Regions from separate parts of the Ruegeria sp. AI3 genome, predicted to be linked through region 3. Evidence: riboswitches for the same ligand, from Rfam matches in the RefSeq annotation. Region 3 holds a riboswitch; each other region holds the start of a gene.

Region 1 (7,303 bases), on a different contig from region 3:
TCTTCTGCACGTTCAGCAGATTGGCCCGCGACGAATCCCGGGTTGCCATCGCGCGACGTACGTTGGCTGCAAGACGACCGCCTGCATAGATCGGCTGGTTGAAGTTCAGCGAAACCGTGGCGTCGTTGATGTAGTCATCATTGTCATATCGCTGCGTCACACCCGCATCCGCGTTCAGGCTGACATTGGGCCCAAGGTTGGCGCGTTGTTGCTGCACGATCAAATCCAGCGCCCGCACCTGGTGCTGAGCCGATAGAATCGCCGGGTGATTGCGCTGCGCGAGGCTGATTGCCTCGGATTGCGAGCGTGGGAGATTCGGAAGCCCCGGCTGCCCAGCCGTACGCCCCGGCAGTTTGCCGACCGCATTCACATATTCGGCCTGAGCAGTGCTGAGATCCCCTTTGGCATCCGCAAGATCCGCGCGCGAACTGGCCAGCTGCGCCTCAGAAAGAGCCACGTCGGTACGCGTGACTTCACCCACTTCGAAGCGGTCATTCGAGGCCCGAAGTTCCTCGCTCGACAGATCGACGTTGTTTTGCCGAATCTGAACTGTTTCTTCTTGCAGCAGGACGCTCAGATACGCGGTTGCGGCCCGGAAAAGAACTTGCTGCTCGATATCGATCAGCGACTGGCGCGTCGACAGAACCGTTTCCTGTGCGGACTGCTTGCCCAGCACCGATGCCCCGCCATCATACAAAAGCTGGCTGAGCGTCAGACCCGAGAAGAATCGCGACGGGTCGGTGCTTGTTCTGACGGAGTCAGTTCTTGTTCTCGTGTAATCCTGACTGACCTGAACCGTCCAGTTGATGATCGGGCGCAGCGCGGAAAGTGCAATTGCTACGTCTTCATCCGCTGCCCGCAACAGGGCTCGGTTCTGTTCCAGCAGACCGCTGGTGTTATACGCTCCGATGAACGCATCTGTCAGATTGTCAGCCCAGACGGCCCGTCCGGGAACAGTACTCAGGGCAATGGCCGCAGTCACTGCAAGCGCTTTGACCAGCTTTCCCGCTGTCTTTCCACGCATACCAAATCCTCTCAAATCGAAATTACGCTGCCTCTCCGGCAGTTTGCGTCTTTATGTTCAACTAATCAAGGTGGTGGAAACAACAGTCAGCGGACTATAGCGAAAATGCACACTCTTGGGAAAAACCGTCCAAAACCAGCGCACTGGCGTTGAAGGCATCCCGCCAACTGACCACACCACCGGCCTTGCGACCGATGCGAACCGTACCCAGTTGCCCGTCCACAAATAGACATGCGATCCGGCCCTGATCCTTCAATTGGTCCAGCACCGCGTCGGGCACATGTTCGACACCACCTTGTATCATAATCACGTCATAAGGGCCATGCTCGGCAGCCCCTTCTTCAAGAGGACCTACATGGATGACGGCATTATCGACGTTTTCTTCCGTCAGCACGCTTTGCGCCTCAGAGGCAAGATGTTCGTCGGATTCGACGCCTACCACCAGCTGCGCCATTCGAGCGGCGATTGCGGTCGAATACCCGTAGGCCGACGCGATATCGAGGACCATTTCTTCATTGGAGATATTCAGCGCATCCAACATCTTGGCTAGAGTGCGCGGCTCAAGAATGCAGCGGTTGTTGCCCAGATCGATCAACCCTTCGACATAGGCCGCTTCGCGCTGTGCAGTTGGCACAAAGCTTTCACGCGGAACGGACAGCATCGCGTCGATAATTGGAAACTTGGTCACATCCGAGGGTCGTACCTGCGTATCAACCATGGTGCGGCGCCGGGCTGCGAAATCTGACATCTGATCTCTCTTTTCAATCCCTTGGATAAATGGCTTGTGCCACACTCGACCTGTCTCGACAACGGCCCAGATGCCGCAAGCCTGGTTCACGATCCGTTTAGACCGGCCGCCCACAAATATTGATTTGCGGCCCAAAATCGACGGCAATCCTCTGGACGCCCCCGATGAAAGCTGCTAAAACGCCCACCACACCACGGCAAGTATTTGATTTTACTTGAAAAGGCGAGTTGGCGGAGTGGTGACGCAGCGGATTGCAAATCCGTGTACACCGGTTCGATTCCGGTACTCGCCTCCACATCCCCTTCCTCTAAATACCGTCTTCGGAAATCAGTTTTCAGGAGGAACGCCCCTGAGGCACAACCTCGTACCCTGGTTCTTCCGGCTCATCGTCCTGCATTTCCGTAGGAAAACCCGGTGCGCGGATGTCCAAGCCCGTGGCCTCCTCCAGGCGTTTGATGATGTTTGGCGACAACTCACGCTCGCCAAACCGGGCGATGCCATCCTCAAAGATCTTGATCATCACCGGATTGATTTCCAGCGGAACACCGGCGCGGTCGGCGACGTCCTGAAAGAGGCCGATATCCTTTTTCACCAAATCCATCGTAAACGAAATATCGCGCGAACCGTTCAGGATCACCTGGCTTTCCGTTTCGTGCACGAACGAGGTCCCTGACGAGATTTTGATGGCCTCATAGGTGGTGTTCAAATCCATACCGGCGGCCTTGGCGGTGACCAGCGCTTCGGCACAGGTGATCAGGTTGGCCGTGGCAAGATAGTTGGTCAGCACCTTCAGAACCGAGGCCGAGCCGAGCTCTCCGGTGTGCAGAACGCGCCGCCCCATGGTGGTCAGGAAGGGCAAGATAAGTTCGAACGTGTCGCGGTCGCAGCCAGCGAAGATCGAGATATTGCCCGTCGCCGCGCGGTGACAGCCACCCGAGACAGGGCAATCGACTGCGGCCCCTCCGCGCTCCAAAACCAAAGCCCCCAACCGCTTGACCTCAGCCTCGTCGGTGGTGGACATCTCCATCCAGATCTTACCTGGACCAACCTCGGGCAGCATCTCTTGCATCACCGCGTCCGAAGCCGCAGGCGACGGCAGGCAGGTGATCACGGCATCGCAATCGCGCATCATCTGGGCCGGGCTATCAGCCGCTTTGGCCCCCTGCGCGACGAAGGCCTCAACCAGATCGGAACTCAGGTCATGAACCGTCAGGTCGATTCCATTACGCAGCAATGACCCCGACAGCTTGCCGCCCACATTCCCAAGCCCGATAAAACCTACTTTCATGGATTTCGCCTCCGTTTGCGCCCTAAGGCCATGCGACCACGCCTCAGCGCCCGATTCATGCCGCCTAGCGACGCTGGCAGGTCGCTTTTCAACGCACCACAGCGGTCTGGACTGCATCGCGCTTGACAAGCTGAGGGTCGGTGCCGCATGAGCCTCCTGTTGGTGTCTGTGAGAGCAGATGAAAAGGGAATGCGTCAACGGGTTTTCCGCCAAACGCAGCCGCCCCCGCGACCGTGACCGGAGAGGGTGCCCGAGCCACTGGCGCAAAGCCGGGAAGGCGGGACATCCGACAGAGGACGCCTCTGACATCCGCAAGCCGGGAGACCTGCCAGCGCCCGAAGATGAAACCGGACGGGGTGTTCCGGTGTCGGGTCAAGGGACCCGCATGAAACCCCGTCCCCCACGATGAGGATTTGGGGGGATGAGAGACATGACCGAGACCGCTCCGGTCGAATTGCTGGTTTGCACCACCTGTCGTCGCGGACTGCCCGTTGAAGACGACGCGAAACGCCCCGGCACCCTGTTGCACAAGGCGCTTGAACAGGCGGACCTGCCGGAAGGGATAACCCTTAAAGCCGTGGAGTGTTTATCCAACTGCAACGAGGGCTGTTCCATCGTGCTGCGTGGCGGCCCGGAACGCTGGACCTTCGTCTATGAACATCTGAACGAAACCGACCATGTCGACGTGATCGTGGACGGCGCCACCAAGTACCTCGCGACCGAGGACGGCTTGGTCAAATGGCGTGAGCGCCCTGAACACTTCCGCAAAAACTGCGCAGCCCGTATTCCCCCGATTGGAGCCCTGAAATGAGCAACTTGGAAAAACTCCCCGTCACCGTGATCACTGGCTTCTTGGGCTCGGGCAAAACAACTCTCGTTAAGCACCTGATGCAGAACCCGCAAGGCAAGCGTCTGGCCGTGGTTGTTAATGAGTTCGGCGATGTCGGCGTCGATGGCGATATCCTGAAATCCTGCGCGATCCCGGATTGTCCGGCGGAAAACATCATGGAACTGGCGAACGGCTGCATCTGCTGCACTGTGGCCGATGATTTCATCCCGACCATCGAAGCCCTTATGGCGCTGGAGCCGCGCCCCGATCACATCCTGATCGAAACCTCGGGCCTCGCCCTGCCCAAGCCGCTGCTGAAGGCGTTCGACTGGCCCGATATCCGATCGAAAATCACTGTTGATGGCGTGATCGCGCTGGCCGATGCCGAGGCCGTCGCCGCTGGTCGCTTTGCTCCGAATGTCGAAGCGGTGGACGCTCAGCGCATGGCTGATGACTCGATCGACCATGAAACGCCCTTATCCGAGGTGTTTGAGGATCAGATTTCCTGCGCCGATATCATCCTGCTGACCAAGCCTGATCTGGCCGGTCCCGAAGGCGTGGCAAAAGCCAAAGAGATCATCGCCGCCGAGGCCCCTCGCCCGCTGCCCGTTGTCGAAGTGGCCGAAGGCGCCGTGGATGTGCGCGTCGTTCTGGGTCTTGAGGCCGCAGCCGAGGATGACATGGACGCTCGTCCTTCGCATCACGACGGTCACCACGATCACGAGCATGACGATTTCGAAAGCATCATCGTTGATCTGCCGGAACAGTCCGATCCTGCCGATTTGGTCGCCAAGATCGAACGTCTGGCCAATGAGCTGAACATCCTGCGCGTCAAAGGCTATGCCGCCGTGCAAGGCAAGCCGATGCGCCTGCTGGTGCAGGCCGTGGGTGCCCGTGTGCGTCATCAATACGACCGTCCATGGGGCCCCGGTGAGGAACGCCGCTCGCGCATGGTGGTGATCGCCGAGCATGACGATATCAAAGAAGCGGAAATCCGCGATATCCTCGCGGGTGTGACCGAGGCCGCCGAGTAAGGCCCATGCACGTCGTCTTCCGCGAAAGCCACGGGTTAGAAGAAACGGAAATCCCAACCGATCTGGGCCAGAGCCCGGCGGATTTGGTGGTGCTGTCCTTCTCGGACAGCGACCTTGGCGCTTTCGCGGCGGGCTGGCATCGCGGTGGCGGGCCGGATGGGCGTATGCCCACGATGCGGTTGGCGAACCTGACGGCGTTGAAACATCCTCTGTCCGTCGACACCTACGTGGAGCAGACGCTGGAGGGTGCGAAGGGCATTCTGATCCGCCTGATTGGCGGCGTGCCTTACTGGGCTTACGGGCTGCAGCAAGTGCTGTCGCTGGCGAAGGCCAAGGGCATCGCGTTGGCCGTCCTACCCGCCGACGGGCGTGAGGACCCGCGGCTGGATGACTATTCCACCCTGCCCGTCTCGACCCTGCGCCGTCTGGCACATCTCTGCGACACAGGCGGCGAAGTCGCGGCACAGGCCGCCTTGGCGCAGATGGCGTTGGCGGCGGGGCTTTATGCCGGCCCTGTTATGGGGGCTAAAACCCTGCCCGAATCTGGCGCGTGGTGTCCTGATCGCGGCGTGATCCCGGTTGAGACTGCCTTTGCGGGCGACGCAAAACGTATCGTCGTCACCTTCTATCGCGCCTATCTGACCTCGGCGGACACGGCCCCTGTCGCCACCGTGATCCGCAGCTTGCGAGATCGCGGGTTCGAGGCCGTAGGTCTCTTCGCCCCTTCGCTCAAGGCTCCTGCTGCGGCTGAGTGGTTGCGTGACAACATCGTCGCGCTGAAGCCTTCGGCAATCATCAACGCAACCTCGTTCTCGGGCAAAGGCGCATCGGGTACGTCCCCTTTGGACGCGGCGGGCGTGCCCGTGTTTCAGATGGCCCTCGCCACGTCCCGCCGCAAGGCTTGGGCCGAGGCCGAACGGGGCCTTTCCCCTGCCGATCTTGCCATGCATGTGGTGCTGCCCGAAGTCGACGGGCGCATTTCAGCGGGCATTGCCTCGTTCAAGGAACCGGGCAAGCGTGATCCGCATCTGGAATATTCCCGCTTTGCCCACCGGGCTGAGCAAGAACGGATCGAAGCGATTATCGACCGTGTCACCGGCTGGCTGACCCTGCATGACAAGCCCAAGGCGGATCAGGTGCCCGCGCTGGTGCTGTCGACCTATCCCGGCAAAGACTGGCAAATGGCGCATGCGGTGGGGCTCGACGCGCTGGCCTCGGCCGAGGCGATCCTGACCGATCTTCAGGCCGAGGGCTACAACACCGCACCGGCCGAACCAATTGCTGAAACCCTGCTGGATGCGCGCATTTCATGGTCTTTGGAAGATTACCAGGCAGCCCTAGCTGACCTGCCTGAGCAACTGCGGGCCGATCTCCAAACCGTTTGGGGCAAGCCCGAAGACGACCCGGTTTTTACTGAAGGCGCGTTCCACTTCACCGCCCTGCGCCGAGGCAACGCGCTCGTTGCTCTACAGCCCGAACGCGGCACACCCGAGCTGCGCAATGACGACTATCACGACCTGTCTCGCACCCCGCGTCACAGCTACGTCGCCTTCTATCTGTGGCTGCGCAAGGGGCTGGGCGCAGACGCTTTGATCCATATCGGCGCGCATGGCACTCTGGAATGGCTTCCGGGCAAGTCCGTTGCTCTGTCGGCGAATTGCTGGCCCGAGGCGCTGATCCGCGACTTGCCAGTGATCTACCCCTTCATCGTCAACGACCCAGGCGAGGCCGCGCAAGCCAAGCGTCGGATCGGGGCCGTGACGCTGGGCCATATCCCGCCCCCTATGAAGGAAAGCGGCACCCCAGATCGTATGGTACGTCTGGAGTCTCTGCTTGATGAGTTCTCGAACGCAGACGGGCTTGATCCCAAACGCCGTGACCGCCTGCAGGAAAATATCCGCGACGAGGCACAAGCCATCGGGTTGGAAAGCGATCTGGGTCTCGATCAGGCCACCTGCACCGCCGAGGCGATTACCCGCATCGACCGCTTTGTCTGCGATATCAAAGAAAGCCAGTTCGGCGACGGGCTGCATATCTATGGCCGTGCGCCTGAGGTTCCCGGTACTTTCGACCCCGCGCCTTCGGCCCATGCGGAACGCAACGCTCTGATCGACGCGCTGGCCGGGAAACGGATCGAGGCCGGGCCGTCCGGTTCCCCCTATCGCGGTCGCTCGGATGTTCTGCCGACCGGGCGGAACCTCTATACCACCGACCCCCGCTCGGTGCCGACGCGGGCGGCCTACACCCAAGGCGTCAAACTGGCCGAGGAACTGGTCCGCCGCCACCTTCAGGAAGAAGGCGACTATCCCAAGGGGCTGATCGTCGATCTGTGGGGCTCGGCCACCATGCGCACGGCGGGAGAGGAATTCGCCATGGCGCT
Region 2 (7,303 bases), on a different contig from region 3:
CCTTGATGCCCGGCATCTGGCATGCCTTCTGGGCGGAAGGTGGGGATTGCTTGATTGGCGAAGTCTCAACCGTGAATGACGACCGGACGGACAACGTATTTGAAGACCCGATCCCCCGCTTTGCAACAATCGAAGAAGATGCAGCGCCGGATTTCCTGTTGGTTGCCGACTACTGACTTCATTAAGAATTTCGCGCTTGCATTTTCTGACTAATTTAGTCAGTTAATGGCTGACCCAGTCAGATTCCGTTGGAATCATCGCCCGGTCCCATTTTTGCGACCGAAAGATAACCTGACATGCGAAAATCCCTCGCCGATCTGTTGGCCATGGACGCTGTTGCCAGTCGCCATGGCTGCGCATTGAAACCAAAACTGAGGCAGGCGATTGAGGCTGATCTCAGCTTTTCCGTCCGCGCTGCATCACCGCGTCTTGAAACGCCAGTTGATCCCAATACGCTTCCGCAAAACGTCCACCCATTGGCCGCGAAAGCCCTCGACCCCAAAAGGGAACGCGCATGAAACACTCGGCATCCAACCACACACTGCCCCGCATCGAATTTGACGGTTTCGAACGCGGTTTGCTGCCTGTCATGCGGCACTTCATCCTCAGCTTCACAGAGCCGGAAACACAGGCTTGGCAACATGCCTTTTCGGTAGCGACCGAGCGTTGGGGGCGCGATCAGGGGCTTGTTCTGGCGCATCTGGTCTTCAAGATTATCAAGGCCACGCTACACACCCGCCCTCTGGGTCTGGCCTTCAAAGACCCGCTTTGTGCTGAAACACGGCAAGAACTGACATGTGACGAGCACGCCCTGCTCCGGATGCTGCATCACATGCGCCGCGACGAAACTCCGGCAGCGCGCGATGCCTTGAACGAATTGACCGGAGGCTATCCGGACGCCCATCTGATACAGGCCGGTTTGACCCTGGCTAGCCAGTTCCCGACAAATGGCGTCGGACCGGGCCAACCCGCGCGCAGGCCGATCCTGCGTGTGGTCCGCTAGCGCGATTCCTGTGCTTGACAATAGGAGCGTGAGCAGACTAGCTGCTCTGGATGGTTCCCGACGGCCTGTGTCTGAGGGATGAAAATGGGAATACGGTGCGGCCCAAAGGCCAATGCCGTGACTGCCCCCGCAACTGTAAGCGGAGAGCGACGCCACAAAACCACTGGCCCCAAAGGTCGGGAAGGTTGGCCGAGCAATGACCCGCAAGTCAGGAGACCTGCCATCACAGTTTAACCAACCCGGGGCGGGGTGTCCCGGAAGGAGGCTCGATGGCACATCTGCGTGCTGATGCAACTCATGGCTTTTGCCTTCAATCGGCTTTCGTTCAAGTCGGCGACGCGTGCCATGGCTGATCATTTCGTCCTGATATGCGGCACCTGCAATGGGCCGATCCCTGCGCACGAGGCAAAAGAAGCGTTGGACCGCCAGCTGCCCGAAGGGTTCTCGACACGCCTGATCGACTGTATGGCCGGGTGTGATCGCCCGATGACCGTCGGGCTGCAGGCCAATGGCAAGGCGCAATATCTGTTCGGCGACATTCAATCCCCTGCTGATCTGAGCGCTTTGGCTGAGTTCGCCCATCAATTTCGCGACAGTGAGAATGGCTGGACCAGCGCCTCGACCCGTCCTTTGGCGCTCTATACCAAAACCCTGTCGCGCATGCCCTGCCTGCCACCGGAGGGCACGGCATGAGCTTTCTGGTCGCTGAAAATCTGGAATATTACGCCCTGAACGGCGATGTTCTGCTGCGCGACACCTCGTTCTCGCTTGAGGAAGGCGCGATATTGGCCGTCGCTGGCCCGAACGGGGCGGGCAAAACGACGCTGCTCAACCTCTTGTGCGGGGTCGCAAAACTGGCGCTAGGCGATGTGCGTATTCAGGATCAAAGCCTGCGGAAACTGTCCTCGCTGGAGCGGGCCAGACGGATTGCCGTTGTCGGCCAGCAGGAAGTACCCGACGGGCGGCTGCACCTGCGCGACTATGTGGCCCTTGGGCAAATCCCGATCAGGGCCGACAAATCCGCAGAAGCTCTTCAAACGGACCTGCAGCGCGTGCTCGACACCACCGAGCTGTCCCATCTGGCCGGCAAACAGATGGCAAAACTGTCCGGCGGAGAGCGCCAGCGCGCTCATATCGCACGGGCTTTGGCGCAGAACCCCTCGCTGCTGTTTTTGGATGAGCCGACCAACCATCTCGACCCCGATGCCAAAGGGCACATGCTGTCTCTGGTCGCCGAGTTGGGCGTGACGGTTGTGATGATCGTCCACGATCTGGTCATGATCCCCGAATTCGCCAGCCACGTCGCCCTCATGAAGAATGCGCAGCTGACGGCCTTCGGCCCGGTCTCCGAGGTTCTGACACCAGACCGCGTGCGCGAGACTTTTGGTGTTGACTATTTGTGTTTCCAGCACGAAGGACGCGTGATCCCCGCGCTGGACATCCGAAAACGAGAGCTTTCATCTTAACAGGAGAGATTGATGAAACTGAAACTTTTGTCCGCTGCGGTCCTAAGCGCGCTGGCGGGCGGCGCTGCCGCGCAAGAGATCACCGTCGACAATTGCGGTGAACCTCTGGTGTTCGACAGCAAGCCCGAGCGGATCGTGGTTCATGACATGAACATGACCGACATGGCCTTTGCGCTGGGTCTTCAGGACAGCATCGTTGGTCTGACCGGCATCACCGGCTGGTACAAGACCAGCCCCGATTTCGACGCGCAACGCGGTGACATTCCCGAACTCGCTCCGAAATATCCGACGGTCGAAAACCTCGTCGCGGTTGAGCCCGACATGTTCTTCGCCGGATGGTACTACGGCATGAAACCCGGCGGCGACGTTACCCCCGACACGCTGGAGCCCTTTGGCATCAAGACAATGGTGCTGACCGAAAGCTGCATTCACCTGAACAAAGACCGTCCCGAAGCCACCATGGATCTGCTGTTTGACGACGTTCTACGCCTGGGCACGGTCATGCAGGTCGAAGACAAAGCGAACGCGCTGGTCTCGGGCTGGAAAGACCATCTGGCCGCGATCGAGGCCAAAACCGCCGATCTGGAAAAACCCCGTGTCTTCCTGCTGGACGGCCCGGCCGATGCGCCCTTTACCGCAGGCAAATACGCCATTCCTGACGCGATGATCGCAGCGGCTGGCGGCGTCAACGTCACCCATGACATGGACACAAGCTGGGGCCGCACCTCGTGGGAGGCCGTCGCCGCCTCGAACCCCGAATTCCTTGTCCTGCTGGACTATCAAACTGGCAACGGCGCGGCGGATACCTTCAAGTTCCTGCAGGAACACCCGGTGATGTCGCAGACCGATGCAGTCAAGAACGAGCGCTGGATCGGCCTGCGTTACGAAGAGCTGACACCGGGACCGGCAAACATCGAAGCGATCGAGAAGATGGCAACGGCAATGCACCGGGGTAACAGCTAAGATGACGAAAACGGGCCGGGCGGTACTGTTAGGGGCGGTCATTCTGACCGCCCTTTTGCTGCTGTCGACGATCTACGGAACTACCCCGATCCCTATGGCCGAGGTTTTCACCGCGATTGGGCTGGGTACTGGTGTGACTGAGGGCGACATGTCCCCTCTGCACCGGATTGTCTTTGACCTGCGCCTGCCCCGCGCGTTGTTTGCGGCAGTGATTGGGGCCGGGCTGGGCGTTGTCGGGGTCGTTTTGCAAACGACAACGCGCAATGACCTGGCTGACCCGTTTCTGTTTGGTCTTTCGTCAGGGGCCGCTGCGGGTGCCGTCTTGGTCATCACTGTAACAGGCGATGTTCTGGGCATCTGGACCCTGCCACTTGCGGCCTTTTGCGGAGGCCTGATCGCGTCCGGCATTGTTCTGGCCCTGGTTCAAAGCCTGCGCACCAGCGCGCCGGAAAAACTGATCCTTGCAGGCCTGGCTGTATCTTTCCTGTTTTCGGCCATCACCAACTATCTGATCTTCGCAGGCGACAGCCGCGCCGCGCATTCCGTCATTTTCTGGATGCTAGGCGGCCTTGGTCTGGCCCGGTGGGAGACCTTTCCACTTGTCGTGCTAGGGCTGACCCTGATCCTGGGCTATTCCCTCTACCGAAGCCGTTGGCTTGACGCCCTTCTGACGGGGGATTTCACGGCCTCAACACTCGGTATTCCAGTTCAAGGCCTGCGATTTCGGATGTTTCTGGTCGCCGCCTTGGCCACGGCCAGCTTTGTGTCGGTGGCGGGTGTGATCGGGTTTGTTGGCCTTATGGTTCCGCATATCGCCCGAGGCATTGCCGGAACGCTCCACCGCAATCTCTTGATCACATCCGCCGTCGTCGGGGCCATCTTGCTGACGCTGTCAGACATTCTGTCTCGGCTGCTTCTGGCCCCGCAAGAGTTGCCGGTGGGGATCGTTACAACCTCGATCGGGTCGCTATTCGTGTTCCTTTACCTGTTCAAATCCTCACGATCTGACTAGCACGGCCGTCATCCCAAGTTTTGCCGACGCTCAAGCCAGCTTCCCAACTCATTTTCCGCCGAAAAGATGCTCTCGCGATTCAGTATCTGAGAGGTCATGGCCTTTGAGACAGCCCGGACACGTTTGTTGATCGCGATATCGTTGCCATCCACCGGCAGATCGCCCACATCCAGTTTTTCATAGATCGACAGTAGCCGGTTCTGCACCGTCCTCAGGGCAAGCTTACGACGCAGCGCGATGGTTTTGTCGGGCAAACCAAGGGCGAGATCGGATAGGATTGCCAGCTCAACCTCCGTCAGCGCCTCGCCCGAGCGGCTCTGTTCCCGCTGGATTTGGTGAATTTCCCGATCCACCATGATCTGCGCCTCAATCAGAACGGCACGCAAAGCCAGATGCATTCGCGAGGGGCTGGCCGTCTTCAAAACATAGCCATAGGCGGCCTCTTTCGGAACGATCCGCGCAATGCCGCGGAGATAGGCCTCATCCGAGTAGTTGGACCAAAACAGAATGCGGGTTGCGGGGCGTTCCGACCAAATCGTCCGCGCGGCCTCAATCCCGTTGCGCTCTTTCATGCGCAGGTCCATGACAATGGCCTCGACACCGTTCTGTCGGGCCTGCTCTTCCCCTTCCCGGCCGTTCGAGGCGAGGCTCAGATCGGTCACCTCGGGCAAGGCATCCTGAACCAGCTCCCGCAGGTAGTTCGCGTGCATTGCATCGTCTTCGACCAGCAGAACCTTCATGCCAACACCTCGGTTTTCGGGCATTCAGAAGCTGGTAGGCAGACCGTAATCTCGGTCCCGCTATTGTAGCGGATGTCAAACTGCGCCGCGATCAGCCGGGCGCGGGTGCGCATATGCGTCAGCCCGCCCGAGGCCTGCCGGATTTCAATCGCTCCCATGCTGCGCCCATTGTCCCGCACGCGAAGGCGCAGCCCGTCCTGACATACAATCTCGACCTCAATCCGACTGGCCGAGGCGTGCCGGACCGCGTTGTTGATGGCCTCTTGTGCGATACGGAACAAGGCGATGCGCTTGGTTTGCGGCAGCCGGTCGACCATCCCGCCGGACAGGTCACGAACGTCAATCTCGACCCCTTCATCCGGGTCAATCGCGCGTTCAAGATGGGTCCGTACGGCATGCTGAAAGCCGAACAGCTCCAGCAGGGATGGAATCGAGGTGTCGATGATTTCACGCAGGCCCTGAATGCAGTTCCTCATACTGCTGCGCAGCCCATCCAAGTCCTGAGGCGTTTCGCACCGCTCCAAATCCCGGCTGATCCGCGTCATGTCGGCCAGAGTCTGATCGTGCAGATCCATCCCAATCCGTTGGCGTTCCAATTCTAGCGCGTCTGTCAGGCTGAGGGCCCCAAGCCGCAGCCCCTCTTCCCGCGCCTGCACCTCGGTCCGCATGATCGCCTCGCGCCGAGCCTGTTCATTCGCACGCAGAGCATAGAAATACGGGGCCAGAATGTCGGCAATATTGCGAACTTGCTCGACGGCTTGTTCATCATAGAAATCAAGCTTTTGGGATGAACAGTTCAACGATCCGATCGTGCGGCCCAGCACTTTCATCGCCACATTCACGCGGCTGCGCATATTGTGTTTGAGGATGGGATCATAGTCCCCGCCTTCGAACACATATCGCGGGTCCTCCGGCGCGTTTCCGGTCAACATGTAGTCGCAATCTCCCCGCAGGATATCGCGCACGGGCGAGACCTCGACCGGGGCGCGGGTGCGGCTCCAACTGGTGCGCAGGCCGACCTCATAGCTTGTGTTAAGCCGCCCTTCCTCGTCGATCAGGCAGACATCCAGATGGTCAATTTCCAGAATGCGCACGATCTCGGATTTGACCGACCGCAATGCGGATTTGATATCCAGATTGCCCGCCAGATGGTTCGAAATCCGCAAGTAATAGGCAAGATCGGCCATGTGTTCTCTTTCGCAGCGCCAGCATGCCGCAACCGGCATGGGCGAGTATATCGACCAGCGGATCGAGTGTCATGCGGGTCGCCGCAGCCTATTTGCGGGAACCCGCAAGGAATGCGCGCGTCCTACTCTTACTTTGCGCGTGTCCTTTGGGAATTTTAGGCGCGTCGGCCCCGTCAGGCTGGCACCAAAATCGTGCGGCGCTTGGGCCGCTTTGGGAGGAAAACATGACATTAAAGGCCATATTGCTCGGCGCTGCGGCCGGGATCATCACCCTGACAGCCCCGGCTGCCGAAGCGGATACATCCGAAAAACGCATTGCCCTGTCGAACAACTATGCAGGTAATTCGTGGCGGCAAGCCATGCTGGAAAGCTGGCAGAAAAACGGAGATCAAGCCGTCGCGGATGGTGTTGTCGCCGCTGCTGACGCCTTTACGACCTCGGAAAATCAGGCCACTGAACAGGCGGCTCAGATCCAGAACATGATCCTGCAGGGCTATGATGCCATTGTGATCAACGCCGCCTCACCCACCGCAATCAATGGCGCGGTCAAGGCCGCGTGCGATGCGGGTATCACCGTTGTGTCCTTCGACGGCATCGTTCAGGAACCCTGCGCGTGGCGCATTGCGGTCGACTTTCAGCAAATGGGGCGCGAGCAGGTGAAATACCTGGCCGAGCGTTATCCTGATGGCGGCAACCTGCTGGAAATCCGCGGTCTGGCCGGAGTGTTCGTCGATGACGAGATCAGCGCAGGCATTCATGATGAGGTGAAGAACACCAATTTCGAGATCGTTGGCTCGGTCCATGGGGATTGGGCGCAGGATGTGGCGCAGAAGGCCGTCGCCGGTATCCTGCCCAGCCTGCCCGAGATCGTGGGCGTCGTAACCCAGGGTGGTGACGGCTATGGGGCCGCGCAGGCCATCGGGGCCACGGAT
Region 3 (7,303 bases):
AAACATGGCTGGCTCGCTCATCGAGCATGAGCAAATCAAAACAACTCTGCCCAAGGCAAAAGAACTGCGCCCGATCATCGAAAAGCTGGTCACTCTGGGCAAGCGCGGCGACCTGCACGCACGCCGTCAGGCCGCAGCACAGCTGAAAGAAGACAAAGACGTCGCAAAGCTGTTCGAAGTTCTGGGCCCCCGCTATGCCGAGCGTCAGGGCGGTTATGTCCGTATCCTGAAAGCTGGCTTCCGCTATGGCGACATGGCGCCGATGGCGATCATCGAATTCGTTGATCGTGACGTTGACGCCAAAGGCGCGGCTGACAAAGCTCGCGTTGCAGCCGAAGAGGCCGCAGAAGAATAAGAAAGCCAACAGCTTTCAAAAAAGAACCCCGTGTCCTCGACGCGGGGTTTTTTGTTTTGCGGAGTTACAAACTAGTTTGCATCGGCACGACCAGGATGGGCTTTCTCACACAGCGACAAGCTTACCGTCTTGCAATTCAAGCCTGTCCGGGGCCAGCGCATCGCGAAATGCAGGAGAATGGCTGACCAGAAGGATAGCCTGAGGCAGAGATTGCAGGATTTCGAGCAACCGCGCCTCGTTCTTGGTGTCCAGCGCATTGGTTGGCTCATCCAGCAGCAGGGCCTGCGGCTCCATCGCCAGAACAGTTGCCAGCGTGATCAGACGCTTTTCGCCGCCTGACAGTTTATGCGTGGTCCGTTCCTTTAGGTGCATGAGGTCGAGGTCGCCCAAAACGCGATCCACGATCGCAAGCGCCTCATCCCGCGTTTTGCCGAGGTTCAGCGGACCAAAGGCAATGTCTTCAGCCACGGTGGGGCAGAACAGCTGGTCGTCGGGGTCCTGAAAGACAAGACCGATATGGCGGCGGACGTCGTGGAAATCGGCCTCGGCCTGTCGTGTTTTGCCAAAGACGGTCACCGTACCCGAAGACGGCCGTTGCAGCCCAAGTGTGATACGTAGGAGAGTGGATTTGCCGGACCCGTTCGGACCGGTCAGAGACAGGCGTTGCCCGGCCTCCAGCTGTAGGCTTGCCCCATTCAGAACCGGGTCCTGTCCGTGGTAGGCAAAGCAGATGTCGTGTAACGCGATAAGTGTCATGCGAATTCCACAATCATCAGGGCAAGGCAGAGGGCCCCTAGCCCGGCAGCAAAGACAATATCTCGGCGTGTCAGGGTAAAGTCCTGCAGCAACAGCATCTTGCCCGAAAACCCCCGGCATTTCATCGCGCCGAGGATACGCTCGGACCGTTCGATGGCCCGGACCAGCATCATCCCAACCAGATAGCCAAAACTGCGATAGGTGTGCCAGTTGGTACCGGGGCGGAAGCCTCGGACTTTCATGGCTGAGCGGAGGCGTTGATATTCCTCATGCAGGACGTCGATGTAGCGGATTGTGAACATAAGAAGATGCACCAGTGTTTCCGGGCAGCGCAACCGGTGCAGGGCGTGGCCCAACGTAACAGGCTCCATCGTGCCGACCAGAACCATCACGGTCAGGATCACGGCATTCGCGGTCAGCGCGATTTCAACGGCTTTCCAGAGCCCCTGCCAGCTGGCCGGAAACCCCCAGATGGTAAACATCGGGTCGCCGGGCATGGTGAAGGGCAGGAGGACCAGCATGAAGATGATGAAACTGTCCATCATCGCCATCCGCTTGAGCGTTTTGCGCCAAGGCAGTCGGGATAGCACCAGTAGGGCCAGCGCGATCATCAACGCCGCCGCAAGCGCGGGGAGGGAGGATAGGGAGACCACAACGACCGCAAACAAAACGGACATGACGATGCGCACGCGCGGATCAAGCGAGGTGATCAACCCCTGTTGACCGATCGTGCCAGCCTCGGCCAGCGTCCGTTCCTGTGGTCCCAGTACGTGTGCCATCAGCCTGCCAGTTTCCTCCGCGCCGCGAGGTAGAAGCCCAGCCCGAACAGGCCAAAGATGTAACCGATGCCGCCTAGAATGGTCTGTAGGTCGTTATGTTCACGATAGGCGGCGATTTCCCGGCGCAGAGGGCGTATTTCGTCTCGGACGGCTGCTGCAATGGCCTGGCGTTCCTCATCGCTGAGGGAGGCCACGGTGACGCCCTCTGAGGCGGGAGCTGGTGTAGGCGACGCTGCGGGCGTGTTCTGGACGGCAACGCCCATGATCTTGGCGACGTCCTCGGCGGGCATGGTGACCTCGGCCACGTGACCGGCGCCAAGGTCGGCAAAGAAGGTATGGGCGACGGGTGTTGTGGGCGTGTAGATGAAGAACCCGTCTGCGTCGGTCGTGGCCCGGCCCAGCTCGACCCCGTTTGGATCGGTTACGACAACCTCGGTATCGGTCGCCATGGTGCCGTTGGAGAAGCCAATTTCCCCTTCGATCGCATCGCCGGATGCAAAGACCCCGGCAATCACCTTGTGGGCCAGCGCGGGCAGAGGGGCTGCGCATAGGGCCAGGATGAGGGCAAGCTGTCTCATGTGGCGGGCCTTGTCAGAAACAATTCGGGTTTGACCTTTCGCGCCAGCAGGACGGCGAAACCTGTCAGGACGGCCTCGATGATCATCACGGGGATATGGGCAAAGAAGACCAGCCTGGCGGCGGGGAGGAATTCGTCCCCGGACAGGGCCAGTGAGATGCCCACCATGACGGTCGTGGCCGCAATGGCAAAGGCGCCGCCTATGCCGCCCCAGATCGCGCCATGAACAGGTGAACCACGCCCAATCAGAGGCCGGAACAGCAGCCCCGCCAGAGCGGCCGGAAAAGCGATGTTAAGCGCGTTGATCCCCAGCACCGTCAGCCCGCCGAAGCCGAAGAAAACGGCTTGAAGGAGCAGACCCACAAACAAGGCCGGGAAGGCAGCCCAGCCGAGCAGAAGCCCGGCTAGACCGTTGAGGATCAGATGCACCGACGACGGCCCGATCGGAACATGGATCAGCGAGGCCACGAAGAAACTGGCCGCCAGCACCCCTGCTGTGGGGATGCGGTCCAGATCCAGCGACCTGAGGCCCATTGCGACCCCACCAGCGGCGGCAACGGCTCCGCCGATGACGACCGGGTTGGACAGGGCTCCGTCGACGATGTGCATCGGGGGTTACTCCATGTCCCAGGCGCGGATCCAAATCACCGCGTCCTGGCTCAGCTCTTTGCCTTCATGTTCGGTTTCAGGACCAGCACCGAGGGCGGCAAAGCCCCAGTAACCAGCTTTCGGCACACCGAAGGAAAAATAGCCATTGGCGTCAGAAATTGCGACAACAGCACCACCCGGCATCGGCGAAACGGTAGGCTCGGACGAGGCTTGGCTGTCAAAGCTGGGCTTGGCGGCCATGTATTCGATCTCGATCTCAGCGCCGGCAACCGGTTCGCCATTTGCCAGAACCTGACCGGTGAAGGTCGAGCCTGCGATGATGTTGTAGGGCTTGTTCAGAGGCACGATCTCGGTCGCCAGACCCGCGGGGTTCATCCAGTCGGTCGGCAGTTCGTTGCGGTTCAGGAACGCCTTCGTGATCTGTTGGATATAGATATCCTCGGCCTCTTCGTAATAGGGCTGAGGCACCGTGACCATCACGTAGTCGCCCGAACGCTTGACCGGAACAGATCCCTGAAAGGCCGCGCCTTCGTTTTCGGGGCTCGAAAACCGGATGGGCTCCAGCGTGTCCAGCAGGTCGGTCTTTTCGCCATTGTGGATCACGTAGAATTCCTGCGGCTTTTCCAGATCCATGACATGGCCGTTTTCAAACGGGTGCCAGAAGATCAGCTTGACCGGCACGTCGCCCGGCGCCTCGATCAGCGTGTCGGTGGTGTATTCCAGCAGAAAATGTGCGTGCGCCATCGCTGGAATCGCCAGCGCAGCCGCAGCCGTGCAAAATAGTTTCTTCACAAGGTCTTTCCTTCGTCCTTCGTGCCAACCCCGGCACGCTTTCTTTTTTGACATCGGGGAGAACGGGACCACGTACCCAAAATGAGGGTATCGGCCCAATGCACACCCCGGCATCGGTGACACACCCCTTCCGAGGGTGCATGTCCGGCAGGTCTCCTGACTTGCGGGTCAAAGCATGGGGCTGGCCTTCCCGGGTGGAACCCAGTGGCGTGTCAGCCCTGCTCTCCGCCTACAGTTGCGGGGGCAGTTGCGGCATTGGGTGGATTTGAATTCCCCGCACCGCATTCCCTTTTCTCCGGGCGAACCCGGAACCGGACATGAAGACGCTGATGACAGAGATTCCCATTACCGGTCAATCTCTATTTAAGACTGTAGCGATAACATCTTTTCGATAGGATCGGATGTTCCCGTTCCAACCGCTGGGTATTGAAGGCACGCGTGCAAGCGACGACCAGAGAATGCGCGCGTTTACAACGCAATCTGGACATCAGAATCAGATGGATGCATCCTGTGCGGCGTCAGACTCCGGCGTAGCGCGCTTGTGTTCGGCGCCCCATTCCCCACAAGCCCCGGAGGCCCCATGTCTGAGATCAAACAAGGCGACACAGTTCGCATCCACTATACCGGCACGCTGTTGGACGAGACCGTCTTTGACAGCTCGGACGGGCGCGATCCGTTAGAGTTTGTTGTCGGTTCGGGCCAGATCATACCCGGCCTGGACAGCGCGATGCCAGGACTGGCGGTTGGCGACAAGAAGCGGGTCGAGATTGCCTGTGTCGACGCCTATGGCCCGATCAACCCGGCGATGCGGCAGGACATCCCGCGTGAGGGCATTCCGGATGACATCCCACTAGAGCCGGGAACCCAGTTGCAGATGCAGACCCCCGATGGTCAGGCGCTGCCGGTAACGGTTGTCGAGGCGAACGAGGCCACGGTGACGCTGGACGCCAATCACCCGCTGGCTGGTCAGGACCTGATTTTCGATATCGAGGTTGTCTCGGTGAACTGAAGGCTTGGGGTTTTAGCCCCAAAGCCCGTCAAGCGCTGCGCGGACCTGCGGTTGCGTGAAGAACACGAACAACACCAGCAATGTGGTCAGCGTCAAAAGCAGAACACGGGCGCGGGGGCTTAGGAACCCCGTTTTCCGTCTGGTCTGGGTGCCACGCGTATTGCTGGCAAGGATCTGGTCGGTTTTGCTCATGCCCATATCCCTGACGCCGAAAGATGGTCAAATCTTGGCGGCGTCTGGGAAAGATATGGTCACATGAAATCCGGCTGTGGCATTCCAAGCACGTGGAAACCGCCATCCACCCGGATGATCTCACCCGAGGTGCACGCCCCCGCGTCCGAGGTCAGGTAAACCGCTGTGCCGCCAACGGCCTCCAGCGTAGCGTTCGAGCGCATGGGCGCATTCTGGTCGCAGAATTTGTATGTCTTTCGCGCACCGCCAATTGCAGCCCCGGCCAGGGTCTTCATCGGGCCGGGCGAAATCGCGTTCACGCGGATGCCCTCGGGGCCGAGATCGTTGGCCAGATACCGTGTCGCCGATTCCAGCGCGGCTTTGGCAACGCCCATAACGTTGTAATTCGGAACTACACGATTCGAGCCTTGGTAGGTCAGCGTCAGCAGTGAGCCACCATTGTCCTTCATAAGCGGATAGGCGCGTCGGGCGACCTCGATGAACGAGTAGGCCGACACATCCATCGAGTGCTTGAAATTGGCCCGCGTGGTGTTCAGAAACCGGCCCGTCAGCTCGTTCTTGTCCGAATAGGCGATTGCGTGGACGACAAAGTCGATGGTGGGCCAGCGTTCGCCCAATTCGCCAAAAGCACGATCCAGCGAGGCGTCATCGGTGACATCCGCATCCACCATGAAGTCGCTGCCGAGGCTTTCGGCTAATGGCTGCAGACGCTTCCCGAACGCGTCGCCCTGATAGGTGAAAGCCAGCTCAGCCCCTGCTTCATGCATCGCTTTCGAGATACCCCAGGCAATCGACCGGTCATTGGCGACACCCATGATCAGGCCGCGTTTCCCTTTTAGAACTTCCGACATCTCGTTCACCCGTTATACTTTGACAGGATCATGGATCCGTTCGTGCCGCCAAAGCCGAAGCTGTTGGTCATGACCGAATCCAAACCTGCATTTTCAACCACTTGAGTTGCAATTTCACCGGGCTGGATGCCTTCGGCTAGTGTGTCGACATTGATCGACGGCGTTATGAAATCATTGTCCAGCATGAGCAGGCAGAAGATCGCCTCCAGCGCGCCGGCCGCGCCTTGTGCGTGCCCGGTCATCGACTTGGTGGATGAGATCGGCGGCACGTTGCCTTCGCCGAAGATGCGACGCACGGCTTCAACTTCGCCCACATCTCCGACCGGGGTCGAGGTGCCGTGCGCGTTGATGTAACCAACCTTGCGGCCTTCGGGCAGGGTCGACAAAGCCAGACGCATCGCGCGCTCTCCGCCTTCGCCGGACGGGGCCACCATGTCATGACCGTCCGAGGTTGCGGCATAGCCGGTCACCTCGGCGTAGATCTTGGCACCGCGCGCCAGCGCATGGTCCAGATCCTCAAGCACTACGATGCCGCCGCCACCCGAGATCACGAAGCCGTCGCGGTCCTGATCGAACGCGCGCGAGGCTTTCTGCGGAGTGTCGTTATACTTGGACGACATCGCGCCCATCGCGTCGAAAAGGCAGGACAGGGTCCAGTCCAGCTCTTCTCCGCCGCCTGCGAACATTACGTCCTGTTTGCCCAGCATGATCTGTTCCGCGGCGTTGCCGATGCAATGCAGCGAGGTCGAACAGGCCGAAGTGATCGAGTAGTTGATACCTTTGATTTTGTAGGCGGTGGCAAGGTTCGCGGAAATCGTGGAACACATGCATTTCGGCACGGCAAAAGGCCCGATCCGCTTGGTGGCGCCGTTTTTCAGTACCGTCTGATGCGCGGTCAGCATTGCACTGGTGGACGGTCCGCCGGATCCGGCAACCAACCCGGTGCGCGGATTGACGACCTGTTCCTCGGTCAGCCCGGAATCGGCAATCGCCTGTCCCATCGCGATATGCGCGTAGGCCGCACCTGGCCCCATGAAGCGCAGGGTACGTTTGTCCACGTGCTCGGACACGTCGATCTTGAGCGACCCGGCGATCTGGCTTCGAAAGCCATGTTCGACCATCTGCTCATTGGCCTCGATGCCGGACTTACCTGCTTTGAGCGAGGCGAGAACCTCTTCGGCATTGTTCCCGATCGAGGAGACGATCCCCAAACCGGTGACGACGACGCGACGCATATGCGTTCTCCTGTGTTCCGTTCCTGTTGGCGTAATGTCCGCTGGCGTCAGCTTTCGGACAGTGCAACCTTCATATCTTTGACTTGGTAAATTACTTCACCATCCGCTTCGACACGGCCATCCGCGACCCCCATGGTCAGACGGCGTG
Region 4 (7,303 bases), on a different contig from region 3:
GGCCCAAGGCCGCCCAGGGTGATCGGCTTTAGCCGATTGCCCGTGGCGGGCGCGGGAGGGTTTGGTTTTGTATAGAGGTCAGTCTTCTTCGAAAGGATCCCATTCATCTTCGACCTCGGGCAGGGCTTCGGTCTCGACTTGGGCGGCGCGTTGTTCCGGTGTTTCGATCCGGGTGATTTTGGCCTTGGGAAAACTTGCCAGAACGGCCTGAACAAGCGGATGCGCCGTAGCCTCTTCTTTAAGCGCAAGTTCGGCTTTATCGCGGATTTCAGCGATTGTCGGAGCGTCACCATCCGACACGATGGATACCGCCCATCTGTTGCCAGTCCAACGCTGCAAGGCCGATCCCAGTCGTGGTGCAAGATCGGTTGGGGCTTGCGACGATGGGGTGAATTCGATCCGTCCCGGCTGGTAAGACACCAGCCGCACGCCGTTTTCGACCTCGACCAGAAGCTTGACGTCTCTGTTGTTCCGGATCAGCTCGACCACATGTTCGAAACTTGGGTATCGCGCCAGTGCCGTCTGTGTATCTTGCGCCAAGGCGGCGACTGGTGCGCCGCCGGACCCGCGTGGCGCGGGGGCGTAGCTTGTAGCGGCGCGGGCTTCAACCGGGGCCGCACTGTTGCTTTGGATTGGCATCCCGCCGCTTGGGCCGCCGTTTGGGGGCGGAGGCGTATCCTGCAGCCGTTTGATCAGCTCTTCCGGGCTGGGCAGGTCGGCCACGTGAGTCAGTCGGATCACCGCCATTTCGGCGGCCATCATGGCGTTGGGGGCGGCTGAAACTTCCTCAAGCGCTTTCAACAGCATCTGCCACATCCGAGTCAGCACCCGCATGGGGAGGGCCTCAGCCATCTGCTGGCCCCGGGCGCGTTCATCCGGGGAAACAGTGGGGTCTTCGGCCGCATCGGGGGTGATCTTCACGACAGAAACCCAATGAGTGATTTCGGCCAGATCACGCAGCACGGCCAGTGGGTCAGCCCCTTCGGCGTATTGGCCACCAAGCTCGGTCAGCGCCCCAGCTGCATCGCCCCGCAGGATCATGTCCATGAGGTCCAGAACCCGGCCACGATCCGCGAGACCCAGCATCGCGCGGACTTGATCTGCCGTCGTCTCTCCGGCCCCATGCGAGATCGCCTGATCCAGTAATGAGGTCGCGTCGCGAGCAGATCCCTCGGCAGCACGGGTGATCAGCGCCAACGCATCCTCGGCAATCTCAGCGCTTTCAGCAGAGGCGATCTTGCGTAGCAGGCCGATCATATCCTCGGGTTCGATCCGGCGCAGGTCGAAGCGTTGGCAGCGCGACAGAACCGTGACGGGAACCTTGCGAATCTCGGTTGTGGCAAAGATGAACTTCACATGCGCCGGCGGCTCCTCGAGCGTCTTGAGCAGCGCGTTGAAGGCGCTGGTCGACAGCATGTGGACCTCATCGATGATGTAGATTTTGTAGCGGGACGAGGCAGCGCGGTAGCGAACACTGTCGATAATCTCGCGAATATCATTGACGCCGGTGCGGCTGGCGGCGTCCATCTCCATTACGTCGACATGACGGCCCTCCATGATGGCGACGCAGTGCTCACATTGGCCGCAAGGCTCGGTCGTGGGTCCGCCAGTTCCGTCCGGTCCGATGCAGTTCATGCCTTTCGCAATGATCCGTGCGGTCGTGGTTTTACCGGTTCCGCGAATGCCTGTCATGACAAAGGCTTGCGCGATGCGATCCGCCTCGAACGCGTTTTTGAGCGTGCGGACCATCGCATCCTGACCCACCAGATCGGCAAAGGTTTCCGGGCGGTATTTTCGGGCGAGAACCTGATAGGCGGGGCTGTCTGAGTCGGTCATGTCTGCTCTGGCGGATTCGGAACGTCACCGCAGCGTAGAGGCCTGCGCCGCCCGCGTCCACATGAGTTGAAGAACGATTTTGTTTTGGAAACCGGCGCGTCAGGGGTACACTCTGCAGATTGTGAATCAAGCCTAAAGTCAGGATCAACGCTTCCGGGGGGATGCTGTCATGACGAATTTGGTCATTCATGCTTTGCAAGTGGGCGGGGGCACACTTGCCCTAACGTCGATGCCGGGAAAGGGCGGCGACTATGCAGGCGACCTTGAAACGATTGGAGATTGGAGGCCGGGGCTCGTGCTTTCGATGACAACCGAGGCCGAGCTGGTCCAGTTTGGAGCCCGCGATTTTGGCCGCGACGTTCAGGGGCGCGCCAGCCGCTGGGTGCATCTGCCGATTCAGGATTTCGGCGTGCCACCGTCAGAGGTTGATGCGCAATGGCCCGATGTTAGTGCCGCGGCGCGGCAGGCTTTGTCTGGCGGAGGGCGCGTGCTTGTCCATTGTCAGGGCGGATGTGGTCGCTCTGGCATGGTTGTGTTGCGGTTGATGATCGAATGCGGCGAGGCTCCAACCCAAGCGCTGGATCGGTTGCGCAAGCTACGCCCCTGCGCGGTCGAAACCGATGCGCAGAAGCACTGGGCCACCTTGCCCGCCCGAGCTTTGGCAGACTCCTAAGCCGACAGTTGCAGTTCCGCCGGGGTCGTTTTGCGCGGCGCAATCACTGATGCCTCGAGCATGGCGCAGGGCAGGGATGTCATCGCTGCGCTAGGCAGGCTGCTCGTTTCGGTTCCGAACATAAGGTCGGCGTAGCGATGGAGGGTCTCGCTGTCGGCATTAGGGTCCGCTCCGCAATAGACCCGCACCCGAGACTGGCTGGCCCGAAACCGGGCGTGGCAGCCGTCCGTGCAATGGGTCAGGTCGCTGCTGCCTTCGATTTCGAAATCCGATGTGGTCGCCGGACCGGCTTGGTCCAGTGCGTCAACCATCGAACGCGCCAGCCGTGCCAATGCAGGGCAAGTCTTGCCGGTATGTTGGCAGATGGTTGCTGAGAACCTATGTGTCTTCGTCTTCCAGATCATCCTGCGCCCTCCGCGCGGTGGACAGGGGCTGGGATCAGGTGGGGCAGATAGGGTCTGTCACGGCCTGCCCGGACACCCCGCCCGAGTTTGGGTTATGTTGACGATGGCAGGTCTCCTGACTTGCGGGTCATCGCTTTGCCGACCTTCCCGGCCTTTCGGCCAGTGGATCTTCGACATCGCTCACCGCTTACAGTTGCGGGGGCAGTCGCGGATTTGGTTCGTCCCGAGCAAGCCGGGGAAAACCGCACCGTGTTCCCTTTTCATCCCGACTTCTTGTGAAAGCCGGGAACCATCGAACCATCGCTAGCGTTCATAACCATTCTGAGTCAAGTTGAACTTTCTGCGCTGCGGAAAGACGATCCGCAAAGTGGACGCGTGGTCAAGCGGGATCGCAGTTGACTTGCATGGGCTGTCTGGGGTCAAGTTGCAATGTGAACTCATCAGTTCAGTTTTCCACCGAGGATGCCCATGTTGGATGCAAACCAAACAGTGCTGATCGAAGATGTTCAGATCCCGGTGGGGGATGGTGCCCTGTCCGGGCGGATCTACCGGCCCGTGGCGCAGCCCGAAACCGTAGTGGTGGTCAACAGCGCGACAGGGGTTCCGCGAGACTACTACAAGCATTTCGCACAATGGTTGGCCTCGGATCGTGATATCGCCTGTCTGATCTACGACTACCGGGAATTCGGGCATTCGAAATCGGGCCCACAGCGTCGGTCGAAGATTTCGATGGCCGATTGGGCGTTGCAGGACATGCCCGCCGCGCGGGCCGAGATGCGCCGACGGTTCCCGCTGTCGCAGCAATGGTCAGTTGGTCATTCGCTTGGAGGGATGCTGGGGCCAGTGCAGCCGGATATCGAAAAGATTGATCGCATGATCTGCGTCTGTTCTGGCCTTGTGAAGTTGGGCGATCATCCTTGGCCGTACCGCGCTCTGGCCGGGTTGTTCTGGTATGGGCATGTGCCTCTGGTCGTGAGCGGCCTGGGGTATTTGCCGGGCAAGGCACTTGGGTTTGGAACAGACCTACCGCCTAAGGTCTATTGGCAATGGCGCAAATGGTGCACCGCGCCGCAAAGCTATCTGCCCGAGATCGGAGACACACTGCCGCAAGCTACGTGGCAGGATGCTGACGTTCCCGTCGACCTTTTTGCCTTCACAGATGATGAGATGGTCCCAGAAGCTGCCGTTTGGCGGTTGGCCGAGCTTTATGGTCCAAAAGCACGCCGTCACCTGTTGTCACCGGAAGAGTTTGGTGTTCGGGAGATCGGCCATATCGGTGTGTTTGCCCGCCGAAATGCGGTGCTCTGGCCACGATTGATCGCTTGATGGGGGGCGCCGGCGGACCGACGCCCCTTTTTCAGCCCGTGTTTCAATCGCCGCGCCGCGCGGATTTTCCGTGCATCGCAGATCGGACCATCTTGCCGAAAGCCTTGTCGCGTGCCCGCGCCTCGGCCACGGTCTCAGAGTTGCGCTGATCCTCGCGCCTCAGCTTGCGCCAGCGTTCCAACCGATCTGCATCCAGTGTGCCTGCTTCAATCGCCGCCTGCACAGCGCAACCGGGCTCGGCCTCATGCTGGCAATCCGAGAACCGGCAGGTTTGGGCCAGCTCCAGAATGTCCGAGAACACTTCGTCCACCCCGTCCTGCGCGTCGAGCAGGCGCAGGGCGCGCATGCCGGGGGTGTCGACCAGCCAACCGCCATTTTGCATCGGATGTAAGACGCGAGACGTCGTGGTGTGGCGGCCTCGGGCGTCATCCTCGCGGATTGTGGCTGTTGCCTGATCCTGCCCGGTCATTCCGTTGGCGAGCGTTGTTTTGCCAACCCCGGATGACCCGACCAAAGCCGCTGTCTGACTCGCCGGACACCATGCCAGAACCTGCTGCAGGTCTAACGCTTCATGCGCGTTGACCGTCAGGACTGTCAAAAACGGTGCCAGCGCTTCGGCCTGCTTGGCGTAGGCTGCGGGGTCCGAGCAGCTATCTGCTTTGGTCAGGACCACGACAGGATAGCAGCCCGCCTGATGCGCCAGTGCCAGATACCGTTCGAGCCGGGGCACATTGAAATCCGCATTGCACGAGCTGACGATGAACAGCACGTCAACATTGGCTGCGATCAGTTGCGCCTCGGCTCCGGTTCCGGCAGCACGGCGTTGCAACAGGCTGCGCCGGTCAAGCAGATGCTGAACGCGATTCTTGTCATCGGCCAGCACCCAATCTCCGACAGCGAAGTCGCCGGTGGAATGACCAGGGGCCAATAGAGACATTTCTGCGGTCTCGTTCATCCCGACCAGACGGTCCCGGTGAACAGCGGTGAGACGAAAAGGCGTAAGCTGCGCGTGCGCCGCGTGTTGTGCAGCAAAGTGAGAGGACCATCCCAGGTCCGAAAGAGTAAAAGACATTGGTTTGCCTGTGTTCAGATATAGCAATCCCATCGGATGGCAGACGCGCATCCGTTGGTGATGTGTTCAGGCAATCGGAGAGTTGGGTTTAGAACCGATCTGCCCGAAGGGAGTTTGCTACAATCATAAAGCCCTCCTGCGGCTGATGGTTTATATAAAGTGAGAGGTTGGACATCGACCCAAGCGGGGCTCGTTGTGGCTGCTTCCTTCCGGACCTGACCAGGTTGGCGAGGCGCTCGCCCGCGCCAACCTCTCAGGGCCTGATATAGGGAAGGGATGTGAAAATGACAACCCGTCACAAGGTTAGTCGTATCCTTTCAAAGCCCTCGGTATCAGGCCCCAGCAATTCCGGGGAGTACGCGCAGAGCTCAGGCAAATACTTCAACGCTCCGCTGCCGGTTCTGAGGATCGTTTTGGCACCATTCAATGGAGTTAAGGAGAACGGGTAAGGAGCCTGATCCAGTGGGTCTGCGGGCAGGCGATCTGACAGGTAGTCGCGCAGTATCTCTTTGATATCTCTGGACGGCAGCGGAATGGTCCGGGCCTTGTCAACGAAAGGGAAATGCCCACCGCCGCTGGCGCGATAGTTGTTAAGGGCGACGACAAAGCTCTGGTCTTCGCGGACTGTTTGCCCGTCAAAGCACAGGTCGCGGACGCGCTGGGCGGCTGGATCGGTCAAGGCGCCGTTGCTATCGAACCGCGCCGGGCTGGACAGGTCGATCTGATATGTGACGCCAAACACGACGTCAAAGTTATGCCCCGCCCGGTGGGAATCGGTCAGCTCAGCTTGGGTGTCTGGGTGGATCTGGTTGAAAACACTTGCCGACATCTCAAGCCAATCCCGCAGTTGCGCGCCGGTGATTTCGACGGCGCGCAGTTCGTTGGGAAAAACATGCAGGTCAGCGACGTGTCGCAGGCAAATCTCACCCACAGGCACGTCCGTATAGTTTCTGGGTCCAGCGCGGCCGCCGAATTTGTAAGGGGACACTGCAGACAGAATCGACACTCCAGCGAAGGCGGTGCCGTGCAGGTACGGGCGCAAACCCGCCGCTTGCGCCGTCGCCACTAGGGCCAGCCCTCGATCCGGCGCGCAGAAACTGAAATAGCTGTGCAGGCTCTGCGTGGTATGGCTGACAGGTTCGGCCATCATCTTGCGCGTGGCCAGATGAGCGGGCTTAAACAGGACGCTCAGGTCTTCGTCTTCAACCTCATCAGCTGTGGCGACCAGGCTGCAGTGGTGATCCATGATCTGCCAGCGCCCCTTGAGCGACTTGGTCAGGTGCAGATCTATGACCCCCAGAAAAGACCCGGCAGACCCGGCCATGACCACAGGCGTACCGTGGACCAGACCATTTTCGGCATCAACGCCGTCAAGCCCGTGATGGGCCGCGCCGGGTAGTGAGAGATGTGTGTGACCGGCAATAATCGCGTCAATGCCTTCAATTGCGGCAAGGGGGATGACGGCATTCTCAAGCCCCGGCTGAGCTGCCGATTGCTCCAACCCCGAATGCGCCAGCGCGATGACCAGATCACAGCCCCGCGCGCGCAACGCCTCAGCCGTTCGTCGGGCAGCGGTCAGGATATCCTCGGCAATGACCGTGTCTTGCAAATGATGCGCCTCCCACATCGTGGTTTGAGGTGGAAGCACGGACAGCACACCGATTCGGATCGCTTCGTCCTGCACAATGGACCGAGTCAGGACAACGCTGCGCAGCCAGGGCTGCCGGTCGTCCACATGGGTCAGATTGCTGCAAATCACGGGGCAAGGGGCTTGGCCTATGACGCGTTCAAGCACATCCAGTCCGAACCCGAAATCATGATTGCCCAAGCCGATCGCGTCATATTCTAGCGCCTTGAAGGCATGCATCATCGGGTGCGGGCCCTCGTTTTCCACCGCCCAGTCCCCAATCGGCGTCCCTTGCAGCGCGTCGCCATTGTCGAACAAAAGGGTCAAACTGTCCTCGACCTGTTGACGGGCGTTTCGGATCGCCG

The links. A riboswitch is a leader RNA that binds a small molecule or an ion and turns the genes downstream of it on or off. The one in region 3 is predicted to bind cobalamin.
Region 1: another riboswitch for cobalamin. It lies ahead of ACRZ95_RS03490 (DUF1636 domain-containing protein); the one in region 3 lies ahead of ACRZ95_RS06730 (DUF4198 domain-containing protein).
Region 2: another riboswitch for cobalamin. It lies ahead of ACRZ95_RS15360 (DUF1636 family protein); the one in region 3 lies ahead of ACRZ95_RS06730 (DUF4198 domain-containing protein).
Region 4: another riboswitch for cobalamin. It lies ahead of ACRZ95_RS22080 (hypothetical protein); the one in region 3 lies ahead of ACRZ95_RS06730 (DUF4198 domain-containing protein).

Annotation. Positions count from the first base shown of each region.
Region 1 covers NZ_JBQFYA010000001.1:696,442-703,744, forward strand. Annotated here, with positions in the region: gene ACRZ95_RS03470 (TolC family outer membrane protein) at 1-1,024, opposite strand, end outside; gene ACRZ95_RS03475 (protein-L-isoaspartate O-methyltransferase family protein) at 1,119-1,772, opposite strand; tRNA gene ACRZ95_RS03480 (tRNA-Cys) at 1,994-2,067, shown strand; gene ACRZ95_RS03485 (NAD(P)-dependent oxidoreductase) at 2,107-3,177, opposite strand; cobalamin riboswitch at 3,204-3,407, shown strand; gene ACRZ95_RS03490 (DUF1636 domain-containing protein) at 3,491-3,871, shown strand; gene cobW (cobalamin biosynthesis protein CobW) at 3,868-4,923, shown strand; gene cobN (cobaltochelatase subunit CobN) at 4,929-7,303, shown strand, end outside.
Region 2 covers NZ_JBQFYA010000010.1:41,673-48,975, forward strand. Annotated here, with positions in the region: gene ACRZ95_RS15345 (D-lyxose/D-mannose family sugar isomerase) at 1-176, shown strand, start outside; gene ACRZ95_RS15350 (hypothetical protein) at 297-518, shown strand; gene ACRZ95_RS15355 (hypothetical protein) at 515-1,003, shown strand; cobalamin riboswitch at 1,038-1,242, shown strand; gene ACRZ95_RS15360 (DUF1636 family protein) at 1,349-1,696, shown strand; gene ACRZ95_RS15365 (ABC transporter ATP-binding protein) at 1,693-2,469, shown strand; gene ACRZ95_RS15370 (ABC transporter substrate-binding protein) at 2,482-3,432, shown strand; gene ACRZ95_RS15375 (iron ABC transporter permease) at 3,434-4,444, shown strand; gene ACRZ95_RS15380 (response regulator transcription factor) at 4,453-5,208, opposite strand; gene ACRZ95_RS15385 (GAF domain-containing sensor histidine kinase) at 5,181-6,371, opposite strand; gene ACRZ95_RS15390 (substrate-binding domain-containing protein) at 6,596-7,303, shown strand, end outside.
Region 3 covers NZ_JBQFYA010000003.1:143,887-151,189, forward strand. Annotated here, with positions in the region: gene rplQ (50S ribosomal protein L17) at 1-355, shown strand, start outside; gene ACRZ95_RS06710 (ABC transporter ATP-binding protein) at 461-1,111, opposite strand; gene cbiQ (cobalt ECF transporter T component CbiQ) at 1,108-1,890, opposite strand; gene ACRZ95_RS06720 (cobalt ABC transporter permease) at 1,890-2,468, opposite strand; gene cbiM (cobalt transporter CbiM) at 2,465-3,076, opposite strand; gene ACRZ95_RS06730 (DUF4198 domain-containing protein) at 3,083-3,868, opposite strand; cobalamin riboswitch at 3,998-4,199, opposite strand; gene ACRZ95_RS06735 (FKBP-type peptidyl-prolyl cis-trans isomerase) at 4,449-4,877, shown strand; gene ACRZ95_RS06740 (hypothetical protein) at 4,890-5,069, opposite strand; gene ACRZ95_RS06745 (enoyl-ACP reductase FabI) at 5,129-5,920, opposite strand; gene fabB (beta-ketoacyl-ACP synthase I) at 5,926-7,155, opposite strand; gene fabA (bifunctional 3-hydroxydecanoyl-ACP dehydratase/trans-2-decenoyl-ACP isomerase) at 7,203-7,303, opposite strand, start outside.
Region 4 covers NZ_JBQFYA010000022.1:32-7,334, forward strand. Annotated here, with positions in the region: gene ACRZ95_RS22070 (DNA polymerase III subunit gamma/tau) at 79-1,836, opposite strand; gene ACRZ95_RS22075 (phosphatase domain-containing protein) at 2,006-2,509, shown strand; gene ACRZ95_RS22080 (hypothetical protein) at 2,506-2,913, opposite strand; cobalamin riboswitch at 3,002-3,221, opposite strand; gene ACRZ95_RS22085 (alpha/beta fold hydrolase) at 3,382-4,239, shown strand; gene rsgA (ribosome small subunit-dependent GTPase A) at 4,283-5,311, opposite strand; RNA gene ffs (signal recognition particle sRNA small type) at 5,469-5,567, opposite strand; gene ACRZ95_RS22100 (bifunctional 2',3'-cyclic-nucleotide 2'-phosphodiesterase/3'-nucleotidase) at 5,607-7,303, opposite strand, start outside.